DNA from 2 places in the Massilia sp. MP_M2 genome. Region 2 is predicted to be linked to the other one. Evidence: predicted binding sites of a transcription regulator. Region 2 holds the regulator's gene; the other holds the start of a gene.
The links. The regulator FNR, encoded in region 2, switches genes on or off when oxygen is low (the NO sensors DNR and NnrR bind a similar motif). The targets are predictions, from matches to a motif close to TTGATNNNNATCAA.

Region 1 (7,747 bases), on a different contig from region 2:
CAGCAGGAAGGCGATGCGGCGAATCTCGCCCTGGCGCAGGTTGCCGGCGTCGTGCCCCTGCGCGCGCGCGATGTCGTGAATCGGCATCGACGGCGCCGGTCAGTACGCGCTTTGCGTGTACGGACGCGCGTCTTTCGACGTGCCCCAGTCCTTGTTCGGCGTGGCCTGCATCGTAAACACCAGTTCACCGCCGGCCGTGATGTCCTGGTGGCGCAGGAAGGTGCGCACGAGCGGCTTGCCGTTCAGGGTCACGCGCCCGACGTAGCCATTGGTGGCTGACAGGTTCTCGGCGCGCACGGTAAAGCGCTTCCCGTTTGGCAGGTTCAGCGTCGCCTTGTCGAGGAACGGGCGGCCGATCACGTACTCGTTGCTGCCCGGGGCGACCGGATAGAAGCCCAGCGCCGTGAACGCGAACCAGGCCGACATCTGGCCCAGGTCATCGTTGCCCGACAGGCCATCGGCCTTGTCGCTGTATTGCGTGGCCATGATATTGGCCAGGCGTTCCTGCGTGCGCCATGGCGCGCCAGCGTAGTTGTACAGGTAGGCGACGTGGTGCGACGGCTCGTTGCCGTGGGCATAGTGGCCGATCAGGCCCGAGATGTCTTCCATGTGGGCGTACAGGTTTTCGTCGACCTTCGCGTCGAAGACTTCGTCCATCCTGGCCACAAGCTTTGCGTCGCCACCGAGGAAGCCGATCAGCCCCGCATTATCGTGCGGCATGTACCAGGAGTACTGCCACGCGCTGCCCTCGGTGTAATCGCTGCCGAAGTTCGACTGCGCCGGATCGAACGGTGTGCGGAATTCACCGGTGGATTTGCGGGCGCGGATGAAGCCCGTGTCCTGGTCGAACACGTTGCGGTAGTTCTGGGCGCGCCGGTAGTAGCGCGCGGCGACGTCTTTCTTGCCCATCTTCTCGGCCATGCGCGCGATGGTCCAGTCGTCGTACGCGTATTCGACGGTCTTGGAGGCCGCTTCCTTTTCCAGGTCGATCGGCACGTAGCCCAGCTTCATGTAGTGTTCCAGCCCGCCGTACGGGCCGTATTCGGCGCTGGCGGTCATCGCGGCCAGGGCCTTGTCGGCGTCGAAGCCGCGGATGCCCTTCATGTAGGCGTCGGCGATCACGGGCACCGCGTGGTAGCCGATCATGGTCCAGGTTTCCAGGCCGTGGAACTGCCACACCGGCAGCACGCCATAGGGGCTGTGCTGCTGCGAGGCGATCAGCGAGTTGACGAAGTCGGCGTTGCGCTGTTCGGGCGCGACGATCGTGAGCAGCGGGTGCAGCGCGCGGAAGGTGTCCCACAGCGAGAAGGTCGAGTGGAAACGGAAGCCCTTGGCCTTGTGCACTGCATTGTCCGGGCCGCGGTAGCTGCCGTCGAGGTCCATGAACAGCGACGGCGCCAGCATCGTGTGGTACAGCGCCGTGTAGAACTGCGTGCGCATCGGCGCCGGCGCGTCGACCTTGACGGCGCCCAGTGCCTCGTCCCAGGCCTTGCCGGCGCGGCGGCGTTCGGCGTCGAAGTCCCAGCCCGGCATCTCGGCCAGGTTGGCAATCGCATTGTCTTCGCTGACGGGCGAGAGCGCGACTTTCACCAACAGGGTGCCGTCGTTCGGCACGCCGAAACTGAAGTCACCCATCAGCGCCTTGCCTTCGACCAGCGCCCGGTCGCCCGGCGTCTTGCCCGGCTGGGCAAAGCCCTTGTACTCGACCGCTTCTTCGCGGTTGAGCAGCTGGCGCGTGTCGATCGGGCGCGAGAATTGGATCGCGAAGTACAACTGGCGGCCCGGCGCCCAACCGCGCGTCTCGCGCATGCCGGTGACGGTGGTGGCGTCGCGCATGCGCAGGCGCGACCACAGGTTCTTGCCGTCGTGGTTGTAGATGCTGGTGCGCAGGTCGAGCAGTACCTTGGCTGGCTCGCCGGCCTTGAACTTGTAGCGGTGCAGGCCGACACGCTCGCTCGCGGTCAGTTCCACATCGACGTTGTGGTCTTTCAGGCGCACGGCGAAGTAGCCGGGTTCGGCCTGTTCCTGGTCGTGCGAAAAGCGCGAGCGGTAGCCCGAAAATGGCCGTTCCGGGTAGCCCGGCTCCAACTTGGTCGCGCCGCTGTAGGGCATCAGGAGCACGTCGCCCAGGTCCGAGTGGCCGCTGCCCGAGAAGTGCGTGTGCGAGAACCCGAGGATCGAGCCGTCGTCGTGGTGGTAGCCGGCGGCCCACGGATAACTCTGGCGGAAGTGGCGGTGCTGGGTATCGGGGCTGAGCTGCACCATGCCGAACGGGCGGCTCGCGCCCGGGAAGGTGTGGCCGTCGCCGCCGGTGCCGATGAAGACGTTCACCGCCGCGGCCGGGGAGCCCGGTTCGGCTGCCTGCAGGGGCGCCGCACTAAACAACAGGACCGCGATCGCGGCGAGGGGACGGGAAAGGAATTGGGGCTTGAAACAAGCTGTCATTGGTGTCTCCACACGTGGCGGGAGCGCAAAGCCCGCCGCCTGTTCTTGATACGCTGCGCCAGAGGCATGCGAGCGCGCGAAGCGATGCTGTCAACGCGCGCGCTCGAGCCTGTATGCAACTTATAAGTGGAGTCAGGTATCCCGGCAATCATTACCGGATTTTACTGTGTAGTTTAGCCAGTTTACTAAACGACGCGGCAGGTTAGCGCCGGTCGATCTTGGCGACGGCTTCGATTTCGACCAGGGTACCTGGTGACGCGAGCGAGGCGACACCGATGCCGGTCAGGGCGGGGCGGGGCAAGCCCAGGTACTGCACGAGAATCGGCGCCACGGTATCGAGGTGCTCGCCGATCTCGCCGCGCACGTAGACGCGCAGTTGCAGGATCTGTTCGACCGACGAGCCGGCAGCGTCCAGCACCGTGAGCAGGTTGCGCGCCGCGCCTTCGGTCTGCGCGGCCAGCGTGGTGTGCCTGACCTGGTAGTCTCGGTCCCAGTCGACCTGGCCGGACACGAACACCAGGCCGGTGTCATGGTCGATCGTGGCGTGCGACAGGCCGTGCGGCGCGCCGTCGTACAGGGCAGGTGGGTTGATGCGTTCGATGGTCATGGGGCGTTCCTCTGAAGGTGGCGGTAATCGGCCAGCATAGACAGGCCGGCCCCGCGCAGCAATCGTGCGCCGCTTGTAGCCGATACAAGCGGGGCTAAGCCGGGGCCTGGGCCGCTGCCGCCAGCCGCACCCTGACCCGCGCCAGCATCCACATCATGAACGGATCGTTCTGCGCAGTCGGGTGAAAGGCCGCGACCACGCCATAACCGGGCGGATACTTGGGCAGCGCAATCTCGTGGATGCCGTCGCATGGCAGCAGGCGCGCCGGCATGAAGGCCACCATCGCCGATCCCCTCAGGTATTCGAGCGCCATGAAGAACGACGGCGCCGATGCCACCACGCGCCGCTGCAAGCCCTGGCGCGCGAACCAGCCATCGGCCGATCCCGTGAAACCGGGCCCACCAGGATTGGTGACGATAAAGTCGTGCGTCACCAGTGCGGCCAGCGACATCGTTCCGGCGTCGGCCAGCGCGCGCTCGGCCGTCACGCAGCGGTACTGCTCGAGAAACAGCGGCATCGATACCAGGCCAGGGGCGGCGATGCCTTCGGCCGTGAAGATCACATCGATCTCGCCCTGGTGCAGCTTGCGTGTCAGGGAGCTCACTTCGAGGTCGACCACCGCAATCTTCACCTTCGGCGCTGCGCGGCGCAGGTCGCGCACCAGATCGGCCACGATCACCTTCTGCGTGTAGTCGGTGCCGGAGACCACCAGCGTGCGCTCGACGTCTTCCGGCCGCACGCTTGATGGCAGCGGAATCGCATGCAGGCTCGCCAGCACCTGCGCGATATGCGGCGCGATCAGCCTGGCGTACGGCGTGGCCGCCATGCCCTGGCCGGTGCGCACGAACAGCGGGTCGCCCAGGATGGTGCGGATTCTTTTCAGTTGCAGACTGACCGCCTGCTGCGACACGTCCAGATGTTCGGCCGCCGCCGAGATGGTGGCAAAGCGCGCGAGCGCGTCGAGCGTGCGCAGATGGGAGATATCGAGTTTGTCGATCATGCAGCAATATAACGAAAAGCGGGGGTCAGGTCTGACATTCGGACACGATCTCGACAGTCGCATAGTCGGAACTAGCTGGCCCCGGGCCATGCAATGCTGAGCAAGACACCATTGGAAGTGGCTAAAGCTGAGGTCGTGTCTGAATGTCAGACCTGACCCCGGCTGTGTGAGTTTGAAACTCATCAATGAACATGATCAGGATGACAACCGTAGCACGCATGGCGCAAGGTGACAGGGCGGGTAAGTTGCAAGCTTGTCATCATGAAAACTGCATATCTGCCCATTCTCGCCCTGTCGTTGTGCTGCAGCCAGGCCAGCGCCAGTCCTGCCGAACACCAGGAGTTTGACGCCACGCTGTACGCGCCATTCCACGCTGGCGCGCTGGCGGCACGCACGTTCACGCTGACGTTCGCGTATCCCGGCCTGGCGCAGCCGGCCAACGTCCACTGGCGCGTCGAGCTGCGCGCGCCGGGCGGGCGCATGGTACTGCAGTGGCGCGGCCAGGTGACGCTGACCGGTGACGAGATCACGGTGGCGGTGCCATGGTCGGGCCGCCTGGGCAAGCGGCCGGCGCCGGACGGCATCTACCGCGTGCACCTGCACGCGCTGATGCAACACGAGGACGCGATCAGCCAGGAATGGGAGATCGCGGTCGGCACGCCGCGCGCACTGGCCACGCCCGCCTTTGCACCGCTGCCCGGCGCCTTCATGCCGGGGGCAGCGCCGGCACCGGGCGCGTTGCCTTATACCGTTTGGCTGGGCAACCTGCACAGCCAGACCAACCACAGCGACGGCGGCGCCGATATCGCCAACTGCCGCAGCGCGCAGCGGCCGCAGGCAGGGCGGTATGGTCCGGCCGACGCTTTTGCCTATGCCCGTGGACGCGGCCTGGACATCCTCGTCGCCTCGGAACACAACCATATGTTCGACGGCTCGGCAGGCAGCGCGCCCGACGCCGATCCAGTCGCAGCCCGTGCCCTGTACCACGCGGGCCTGGCCGCCGCTGATACGTTCTCGCTGCAGCATCCGGGCTTTCTGGCGCTGTATGGCCTCGAATGGGGCGTCATCGAGAAGGGCGGCCACATCAACATCTTCAACAGCGACGAGTTGCTGGGCTGGGAGACGAATGCCAACGGCGCGCCCTTCGCCGACACGGTCACGCCGCGCAGCGATTACGCGGCGCTCTACACGCTGATGCGCCAGCGCGGCTGGGTGGGCCAGTTCAACCATCCGGCGCCATCGGGCCAGTTCCAGATGGGGGGCGTGCCGCTTGCCTATACCGACGATGGGGCTGCGGTGATGGTGCTGTGCGAAGTGATGAACACCAGTGCGTTTTCGAACAATGTGACCGAGACCGAAACCCGCCGCAGCAGTTTCGAAGGCGCTTGCAACCGCCTGCTCGAAGCGGGTTACCGGCTCGCCTTCAGCACCAATCAGGACAACCACTGCGCCAACTGGGGCGCATCGTACGCCAACCGCACCGGGGTGCTGCTGCCATCAGGCGTAGCGCTGAACCGCGCCAGTCTGGTCGACGCCCTTAGGGCGCGGCGCGTGTTCGCGACGATGGACAAGGCATCGCAACTGGTATTGACGGCCAACGGCCACGTGATGGGCCAGCAGTTCTCCAACCGCGGGCCGCTCACCCTGACGGTGAATTTCGCCAGCCTCGCTGGCCGGCAGGTGGCGGCAGTGGCGATCATGGAGGGCATCCCGGGCCGCAATGGCGACGTCACGCGCCTGTCGCAGCAGGCCCAGACCACGTTCACGCCGGCGCCGGGAGAACACTTCTATTATGCGAAGGTCACGCAGGACGACGGCAATGTGCTGTGGTCCGCGCCGGTGTGGGTGACGCAGGCAGCGTTGGCGGCTTCGTCAGCGACGCGCTAAGCGCTGCCGCTTTCGGTCTCCGGCACGTTCCCCGGGCGCTTTCGCCGGCCCGGCGCCCATGCTATTCTGCTTCCGCCCTCAGCCCGGCCGGGCTGCCATTACCCGCGAGAGACCATGAATAAAAGCACCCTGCTGCGCGCCACCACCGCAGCTTTCCTGGGCGCGTGGAGCGCATACGCGTTCGCGCTCGATCCCCTCAGCTACGCCAAATACGACCAGGTCAAGACCACGGCCCTGCACCTGGACCTGAAGGCCGACTTTGCAAAGAAAAGCCTGGACGGCTACGCCGAGCTGACGCTGAACTGGATCGACAAGAAAGCGACAACGCTCGACCTGGACACGCGCGAGCTGACGATCTCGAAGATCGAAGCGCAGGACGCGAAGGGCGCCTGGCGCAAGGCCGACTACACGCTCGGCAAGTTCGATGAAGAGAAAGGCCAGCCCCTGCAGATCAAGCTGCCGGCCCGCCAGACCCGCGTGCGCATCCATTACCGCACCGCGCCAACGGCCACCGCACTGCAATGGCTGCAGCCGGTGCAGACCATGTCGGGCAAGTACCCGTTCATGTTCAGCCAGTCGCAGGCGATCAATGCCCGCTCGTGGGTCCCGATCCAGGACACGCCGGCCGTGCGCTTTACCTACACCGCGCGCATCCAGGCGCCGGAAGGCCTGCGCGTGGTGATGAGCGCCGATAACGACATGAAGGCAACCGGCAAGGGCGGCTGGAAATTCACGATGCCGCAGCCGATTCCATCGTACCTGCTGGCGATCGGCATCGGCGAGCTCGAAGCGCGCACGCTGGGCGGCCGCACCGGCGTATATGCCGAGCCGCAGCGTATCAAGGCGGCCGAATACGAGCTGGCCGACACCGAGAAGATGGTCGCGGCGGCCGAGAAGCTGTACGGCCCGTATCGCTGGGGGCGTTACGACATGCTGGTGCTGCCGCCATCGTTCCCGATCGGCGGCATGGAAAATCCGCGCCTGACCTTCCTGACCCCGACCATGATCGCGGGTGACCGCAGCCTGGTCGACCTGGTGGCGCACGAACTGGCGCACAGCTGGTCGGGCAACCTGGTGACCAATGCGACCTGGAAGCACTGGTGGCTCAATGAAGGTTTTACGACCTACGTCACCACCCGCATTCTGGAAGAAATCTACGGCAAGGAAGTCGCGCTGATGAACCTGCAGCTCGAGCAGGAAGAAGCGCTCGAGATGCTCAAGGATCTGCCGCCGGCGAAACAGGCGCTGGTCTCGCGCCAGCCTGACACCAACGCAGCCGATTACCCCGACACGTCGCTGGCCTATCCGAAAGGCGCCTGGTTCCTGCACACGCTCGAGCAGCGCGCCGGCCGCGCCGCGTTCGATCAATTCCTGCGCGGCTGGTTCGACCAGCACGCGTTCCAGAGCGTGACCAACGAGCAGTTCATCGCCTACCTGCGCGCGCAGCTGCTGGCCAAGAATCCCGCCATCATGAGCGACGCGGAGCTCGACGAGTGGATTCACGGCCCGGGCATCCCGGCCAGCGGGCAGCGCGCCGTGTCGCAGCGCCTGGCCAAGCTCAATGCCTCGATCGACGGCTGGACGAAGGGCACGGTATCGACCACGCAGTTGAGCGCCAAGGACTGGAATGCCGTCGAGTGGATGAAGTTTCTGAACGATATCGACAAGAAGGCCGATGCCGCCAAGCTGGCGGAACTCGACCGCGCCTATGGCCTGGCCAAGTCGACCAACAACGAAGTGGCGTTTCGCTTTTACCGCGCGGCGGTGCACGCCGGCTACCGCGACGTGCGCCCGGACATGGAAGCATT
Region 2 (7,747 bases):
ACGACCCAGAGCGCAATACGGTGGTTATCCCGGGCCTGGTGGTCGAAGAAGTCGAGCGCCCAGTTGAAGGTGGACAGCTGCGGCGGCTGGTAGTCGCGATAGGCGGTGTCGTAGTCGAGCCGGTGCTGCTGGAGGAAGTCGCGCGCCTGCACAAAGCGCTGGTTGGGCGTCATGGTGGTCTCCTGTTCAGGTTGCAGGGGCAGGCTGCGCGGCGGCGCGCCTGCTGTCGTGCTGCGACGCCCATCATGCCACCAAATGCGCGCCGCTTGCCAATTCGCGATGGCGGCCCGTTTCGAGAGTAGAATTCGGCTCCAACAAACTAAAGGCACGTGATGAAAAAGACTGACATGGCAAAAGGCGACGCCAAAAAAATTCAAGGCCAGATGGCTGCCCGGGGCGCTGTCATCGGCGCGCCCGCCAAGGATGCGGCGCCGGATCGCCGCGAACAGCGCGAACGTGACCGCGCGCTGGGACTGGTGCCGTTCGCCGTCAAACTCAACAGCGATCTGGTGGCGCAGCTGCAAACGCTGAGCAAAGAGCGCGACAGCGAGCTCAATGCGCTGGTGGCCCAGCTGCTGCAAAAGGGCCTGGCCGACCAAGCCTGATCCGCCGTATCGGGGCGTTCACCAAATCGCTTGACAATACTTTCTGGCAATCCTAAAGTGATATCACTTTGATGTCACAGCCACCCAGAAGAGGTCCAAGCATGAACGCATCGCACACCCGCCGTGAAAAGGCGTTTTCGTCCGCGAATGGCTACCTGGCCGCTTGCGCCGGCATCGTTTTCCTGCTGGGTGCGGCGTACCTGTTCAAGACCGGGGTCGAGACGCCCGACGGCTTGTTTCTGCTGGGCGCAGTCGCGCTGGGACTGGCCGGTCTGCTGTGCCTGACCGGCCTGTTCATGCTGCAGCCGAACGAGAGCGCGATCCTGACCCTGTTCGGCAAGTACATCGGCACCGACCGCAGCGAAGGTCTGCGCTGGGCCTTCCCGTTGTACGTCAAACGGCGCCTGTCGCTGCGCGCCCGCAACTTCACTGCCCCCACGCTGAAGGTCAACGACAAGCGCGGCAACCCGGTGGAAATCAGCGCGGCCGTCGTCTGGCGCGTGCGCGACACTGCGCAGGCCGTGTTCGAAGTCGACGATTTCGAGCGCTACGTGTCGATCCAGGCCGAAGCGGCGCTGCGACACCTGGCCTCGCAATACGCCTACGACGAAGGCGAGGATCTGCCGCAAGGCGAAACCACGCTGCGCGCCGGCATGGACGTCGTTGCCGACGCCCTCAAGACCGAGCTGCAGGCGCGCTTTGAAGCGGCCGGCGTCGAGGTGCTCGACGCCAAGCTGACCCACCTGGCCTACGCCGCCGAGATCGCCCAGGTCATGCTGCGGCGCCAGCAGGCCGAAGCCATCATCAGCGCCCGCAGCAAGATCGTGCATGGCGCCGTGAGCATGGTCGAAGCGGCCCTCAAAGGCTTGTCGGAGCGCGGCATCGTCGAGCTGGACGACGAGCGCAAGGCGGCGATGGTCAGCAATCTGCTCGTGGTACTGTGCTCCGACAAGGAAACGCAACCGATCATCAACACGGGCACGCTGTACAACTAGCGGCCGACCAGTATGGCAAGTCCAGGAAAAAAAGCGTTCGCGCTACGGATCGACCCGGCGCTGTGGGATGAACTGCAGCGTCTGGCCGCGCGCGACCTGCGCAGCGTGAACGCGGAGATCGAATTCCTGCTGCGCGAAGGCCTGGCCCGGCGCGGCATGAAACCGGCCGCGCCAAAAAGCCACAGCGATACTGACGGGGAAAGCTGACAGCAGGACTATAATCGGGGTTGAACCTCTGCCGGCCTATCCGATGATCCCCGCCCCACCCGCCCCGTCTGCACCGCTCGTCAACATCCAGGCGCTCAAGTCCTGCGCCGCGTGCAGCATGCACCAGCTGTGTCTTCCGATGGGCCTGGAAGACGCCGATATCGTCCGCCTCGACCAGATCATCGGCCGGCGCCGGCGGCTGGCGCGCGACGAGCGCCTGTACGGGGTGGGCGAGCCGTTTCGCAATCTGTATGCGGTGCGCTTCGGCCACTTCAAGACCTTCCAGGTCAACGCCGCCGGCGAAGCCCAGATCACCGGCTTCCAGATGGCCGGCGAATTGCTGGGCATGGACGCGATCAGCGGCACCCACCATTGCGACGCCGTCGCGCTCGAAGACAGTGAAGTGTGCGAGATCCCGTTCGTGCGGCTCGAAGAACTGTTCGGCGAAGTGCCGGCGCTGCTGCGCCATTTTCACCGCATCATGAGCCAGGAAATCACGCGCGAGCAGAACGTCATGCTCTTGCTCGGCAATATGCGCGCCGAGCAGCGCTTCGCCGTCTTCCTCGTCAACCTGTCGGCGCGCTACGCGGCGCGCGGTTATTCAAGCACCCAGTTCCAGCTGCGCATGTCGCGCGAAGACATCGGCAACTACCTGGGCCTGACCATCGAGAGCATCAGCCGGCTGCTGTCGCGCTTCAAGAAACAGGGTTGGCTCGGGGTCGACAAGCGCGAGCTGACGCTGCTCGATCCGGCCAAGCTCAAGGCGCTGGCGGCGGGGACGGATGTGTGCAGTCCGATGGCGTAATGCGGGCGATCGCAGCAGGTAGCGCCCGGCGCACCCTGGTGGCGCAAGCAGCAGTACCCGGTTTCAAAGCCAGCAGGCGCAGCCAGGCGGACGTAAGATCGGCATCGAATCGTCGTGACAATTCGTCGACGATGCCCTGACTACCTACCTGACCAGTTGCCATGATCCCTGCCCGCCCGTTTCTGCCCTCCCTGTTGTCTGCGCCGTTGTTTGCGCTGTTTTTCGCTGCCCCGCTTCCGGTGGCGGCATCGATCCTGCCGGACGTGCCGGACATCAGCGCCGTCACCGACTACCGCCCGAAGATTCCGCTGCGCGTCTACAGCGCCGACCAGGTGCTGATCGGCGAATTCGGCGCCGAGCGGCGCGACTTTGTGCAGATCGCGAAGGTGCCCGCGCTGATGAAGACCGCCGTGCTGGCCATCGAAGACACGCGCTTCTACGAGCATGGTGGCATCGACTGGATCCGCGCCCTGGGCGCGGCCAAGGCCAATATCACCGACTTCGGCAGCCAGGGCGCGTCGACCATCACGATGCAGGTGGCGCGCAACTTCTTTCTGTCGCGCGACAAGACCCTGCCGCGCAAGCTCACTGAAATCGCGCTGGCCTACAAGATCGAAAAGGCGCTGACCAAGGACCAGATTCTCGAGGTCTACCTGAACCAGATCTATCTGGGCCAGCGTTCCTACGGCTTTTCCAGCGCGGCGCGCACCTACTTCGGCAAATCGCTGAACGAACTGACGCTGGCGCAAACAGCGATGCTCGCCGGCCTGCCGCAGAATCCGTCGAGCAGCAATCCGGTCACGAACCCGGCGGCGGCAAAGAAGCGCCAGCACACGGTCCTGCGCCGCATGTTCGAGCTGAAAGCGATCACCGAGCCACAGTACCGGCGCGCGCTGGCCGAACCATTGACGCTCAAGCGTGACGGCGCCGGCTACGGCGGGCGCGCCGCCTGGGTCGCCGAGATCACGCGCCAAGCCGTGCATACCCGCTTTGGCGCCGCGGCCTATGAACGGGGGATCACGGTGACGACGACCGTCATCGCCGCCGAGCAGGAGGCAGCCTGGGATTCGGTGCGCCGCAACGTCGTGGCGTACGACCGGCGCCACGGCTACCGCGGCCCCGAGACGCGCATCACGCTGCCCGCGGCAGGCGACGCGCGTGACGATGCGGTGGCCGCCGCGCTGCAGAAACGCCCGGCCGTGGACGGCTTCGTGCCCGCCGTCGTCGTGAGCGCTTCGGCCAGGCGCGTACGGGCTGCCACGACGGGCGGCGAGACGATCGAGATCACCGGCGCTGGCCTGCGTTTTGCTGCAGGTGCGCTGGCGCCTGCCGCGAAGGCCGGCCTCAAGCTCTCGCCTGGCGCCGTCATCCGCTTGAGCAAAGCGCAAGGCGACTGGGCCATCACGCAACTGCCCGAAGTGGCGGCCGCATTCGTCGCGGTCGATGCCGGGACGGGCGCCTACCGCGCGCTGGTCGGCGGCTTCGACTTCGGGCTGCACAAGTTCAACCACGTGACGCAAGCCTGGCGCCAGCCCGGATCGAGCATCAAGCCGTTCGTGTATTCGGCGGGAATGGAGCGCGGGTTCTTTCCCGCCACGCCGATCCTCGACGCGCCGCTCGAGCTCGGTGGCGAGAACGGCGCTGCCGGCTGGTCGCCGCGCAATGACGACAACCTGTTCGAGGGCCCGGTGACGGTGCGCCACGCACTGTCGCGCTCGAGGAACGTACCCACCGTGCGCATGCTGCAGGCGATTGGCGTCGACGACGCGCGCGCGCACCTGGCGCAATTTGGCTTCGACGCCGCGCGCCACCCGCGCAACCTGACCATGGCCCTTGGCACCGGCGCGGTCACGCCGCTGCAGATGGCGGGTGCCTACGCGGTGCTTGCCAACGGCGGCTACCGGGTCGACCCCTGGCTGATCGCCCGCATCCAGGATGGCGACGGCAAGGTCGTCTACGAGCACGCCCGCAAGGAACCCACGCGCGTGCTCGATGCGCGCAACGCCTTCATCACCGACAGCATGCTGCGCGACGTGACGCGCGTGGGCACGGCGGCGGCAGCGTCGCGCCAATTGGGGCGGAGTGACCTGGCCGGCAAGACCGGCACGACGAGCAATGCGATCGACGGCTGGTTCGCCGGCTACAGCGGCCCGGTGGTGGCGGTGGCGTGGATGGGCTACGACGAACCGCGCTCGCTGGGCGGGCGCGAGTTCGGCTCGACGCTCGCGCTGCCGATCTGGGTCGACTATATGCGCGTGGCGCTGGCCAAAGCGCCGCAGCGCGCGCCGCTGGTGCCCGATGGCGTCGTGAACGTCGCTGGCGACTGGGTGTATGCGGAGTATGCAGATCGCCAGCCGGAGCAGCAGCAACAGGAACCGCCGCCGCCGCCGCCGCCGCCGCCGCCGGTGGACAGCATTGACGCGCTGATGGAGAACCTGTTGCAGGAACGCTCACCGCGCGAGTGATTACAGCTCGATCACGAGCGTCGGGCGATACCCTTCCTGCTCGCCCTTGCTCAGATACCCGAGCGGATTGGCCACGACGCGGCAGCCCCACGACAGCGGGCCGTCGCGGCCCTCGACCACGTAGTCGTTTGCGCAGTGCAGGTGGCCGTGCAGCCATACCTGCGCGAGCTTGAACAACTCGTCCAGCGAATTGCAGAAGCCGGCGGTGCCGGGCGTCTTGCCATAGCGCGGATCGGCGCTCTCAAGGCTCGGTGCGAAATGCGTGACGACGACCGTCTTGCCGTCGAACGGCGTGGAGAGCGCTGCGCGCAGCCAGGCCTGGCAATCGAGCGCCAGCGCGCGGATGCCTTCGGCCAGTACCGGCTCGCCATCCTTGCTGGTTGTGTTCTTGCTCAGGTAGTAGTTCGCGGCGCGGAAGGCCTTGGTGCGCTGCTGCAGCTGTTTCGTCAGCGGCGCGCCCTCTTCCACCAGCGCGTCGAAGTCGCTCCACAGCGTGGTGCCGATGAAGCGCACGCCATCGATCGTGACGATTTCGCGGTCGAGCCAAGTGATGCCAAGGCGCGCGCAGGTTTCTCGCAAGCGCTCGTAGGTGACGTCGTAGTCGAGCGCATCGAATTCGTGGTTACCGGGGATGAACAGCACCTGCGCCTGCGCCAGGGCGGGCACCAGGAGCGGTGAAAAGCGTTCCAGCCCGAAGTCCTGCGTGAGCAGGCGCGAGCCGGACTGGTACGAGCCGATGTCGCCGGCCAGCACCACGACGCCCGTGCCGGGAAGGATCTGCGGCTGGAAGTCGGGGTACCGTTCGAGGTGGAGGTCGGAGAAAAGCTGTATGCGCATGGCCGGCGAGTATAGCGCAAGCGCCACCCGCCGGCCCGCAATGCACGGGTTTTAGAACCCGATATTGGCCGTCAGGCTGGCCGAACGCGCCACGCCCGGCGTGTAGCGGTAGCCGCTCTTGTTGATCGCGACGACGTATTTTTCATCGGTCAGGTTGTACACGTTCAGGCGCAGGTCGATGTTCTTCGTCAGACGGTAACCCAGCATGGCATCGACCACCCAGTACGAATCGGTGTAGGCCGGGGTGCCGATGGCGCCGTCGGTGCCGCGTTTGAGCTTGTCCGAGAAGCGCGCGCCGCCGCCGATGCGCAGGCCCCATGGCAGGTCGTACGAGGTCCAGGCGGTAAACGATTGCTTCGGCGTGTAGGTCAGGCTGTTTTCGCCCGAGGCGGTGACGTTGCGGCCCGCTTCCACGCTGGTGTCCATGTACACGTAGCCAGCGCTGACGAGCCAATGCGGTGCCAGTTCGCCGGTCGCACCCAGCTCGATGCCCTGCACGCGTTTTTCGCCCGTCTGGTAGTACTGCAGATCGACCGGATCCTGCTCGACCTCGTTCTTAACATCGGTGCGGAACAGCGCGCCCGACAGCGACAGCTTGGACTTGAGCAGATCGAGCTTGCCGCCAAATTCGGTGGTGGTCGACTCTTGCGGATCGTAGATCGGGTTCTGGGCGCTGTTGGCATTGCCAGACACCGTGAAGTTGCCGCCCGGCGGCTGCTTCGAACTGGCCACCATCGCATACACGCTGCTGTTGGCGGTCGGCTTGTACAGCGCCGACAGCTTGCCGTTGACCAGGTTGTCGCCCACCTTGAAGCGGTTCGCGACGAGCACGTTGTTGGTCAGTGCCACGGTCGAATAATCGGCGCGGTAATGGTCGAGCCGCACGCCGCCATTGATGATCCAGCGCTCGCCGATCTTGGCCGTATCAAACAGGTACAGGCTCTGGGTATCGACCTCGCCTTCGTTGTAGGCGCCGGTGCGGCGCACGTTCACGGGCGTGGTCGGGGCATCGTTCGGGTTCGGGTTGTAGATGTTCGCGGCCGGCAGCGTGCCCAGGCCCGTCAAGCCCCAGGTGGTCTGGCGTTCGCTGGTCAATTCCAGGCCTGCCACCAGCGTGTGCTTGACCGCGGCGGTGTCGAACTGCGACGTCAGCGTCGTCACGTTGGTCAGGATTTTATTTTCCTGGTCCTTGCCGGTGCGGATGCTGCGCGCCAGGGTCCAGCTGTTCGGGTCGGCCGGGTTCGGGGTACCCAGGTTGGCGGCGCTGGTCAGGAACGCGCTCAGCAGGTAATCCTGCGACGTCTTGCCGTAGCGGCTCGTGTTCTGCAGCTTCATCGTCGGCGAGAAGTCATGCTCGATGCGCACGGTGGCCATGTCGGCTTTCACGTCGTCGTAGTCGCCTGTCGAACCGTAGAAATTCTTCGGGTCGACCTTCTTGCCATCGGTGACGAAGGGCCGGGTACGGTCAGGGCTCGTGTAGCCGGGCAGGCCGATCACGAACACGCCGCCATCAGGGATGTTGTTCTGGTCGACGTGCAGGTAGTCCAGGTGCACGCGCGTCGCACCGTTCAGGCCAAAGCCGATGCTTGGCGCGATCGCCCAGCGCTTGTTCTCGACCACGTCGCGCGACGCGCTGCCCGCATCCTGTGCCAGCACGTTCAGGCGCACGGCAATGCCGCGCTCTTCGTCAAGCACCTGGTTGACGTCGGCCGTGACGCGCTTTTGCGAGCCGCTGCCGCCGGTGAGCGCAGTCGACATCGCGTTGGTCATGCTGGCCTTCTTCGACACCAGGTTGACCGAGCCGGTTGGCGAGCCGCGCCCGTTGTCGGTGCC

Region 1: RCH14_RS22825 (CehA/McbA family metallohydrolase) is a predicted target of FNR. The motif match lies at 4,225-4,238, and genes of this name have one in related genera.

What each region holds. Positions count from the first base shown of each region.
Region 1 covers NZ_JBCHJF010000014.1:46,413-54,159, reverse strand. The annotation lists gene RCH14_RS22845 (LacI family DNA-binding transcriptional regulator) at 1-87, opposite strand, end outside; gene RCH14_RS22840 (GH92 family glycosyl hydrolase) at 100-2,445, opposite strand; gene RCH14_RS22835 (RidA family protein) at 2,648-3,052, opposite strand; gene RCH14_RS22830 (LysR family transcriptional regulator) at 3,147-4,052, opposite strand; gene RCH14_RS22825 (CehA/McbA family metallohydrolase) at 4,314-5,939, shown strand; gene RCH14_RS22820 (M1 family metallopeptidase) at 6,054-7,747, shown strand, end outside.
Region 2 covers NZ_JBCHJF010000007.1:179,838-187,584, forward strand. The annotation lists gene RCH14_RS16155 (AMP-binding protein) at 1-173, opposite strand, end outside; gene RCH14_RS16160 (hypothetical protein) at 333-605, shown strand; gene RCH14_RS16165 (SPFH domain-containing protein) at 707-1,600, shown strand; gene RCH14_RS16170 (hypothetical protein) at 1,613-1,807, shown strand; gene fnr (fumarate/nitrate reduction transcriptional regulator Fnr) at 1,851-2,612, shown strand; gene RCH14_RS16180 (PBP1A family penicillin-binding protein) at 2,774-5,077, shown strand; gene RCH14_RS16185 (metallophosphoesterase) at 5,078-5,914, opposite strand; gene RCH14_RS16190 (catecholate siderophore receptor Fiu) at 5,966-7,747, opposite strand, start outside.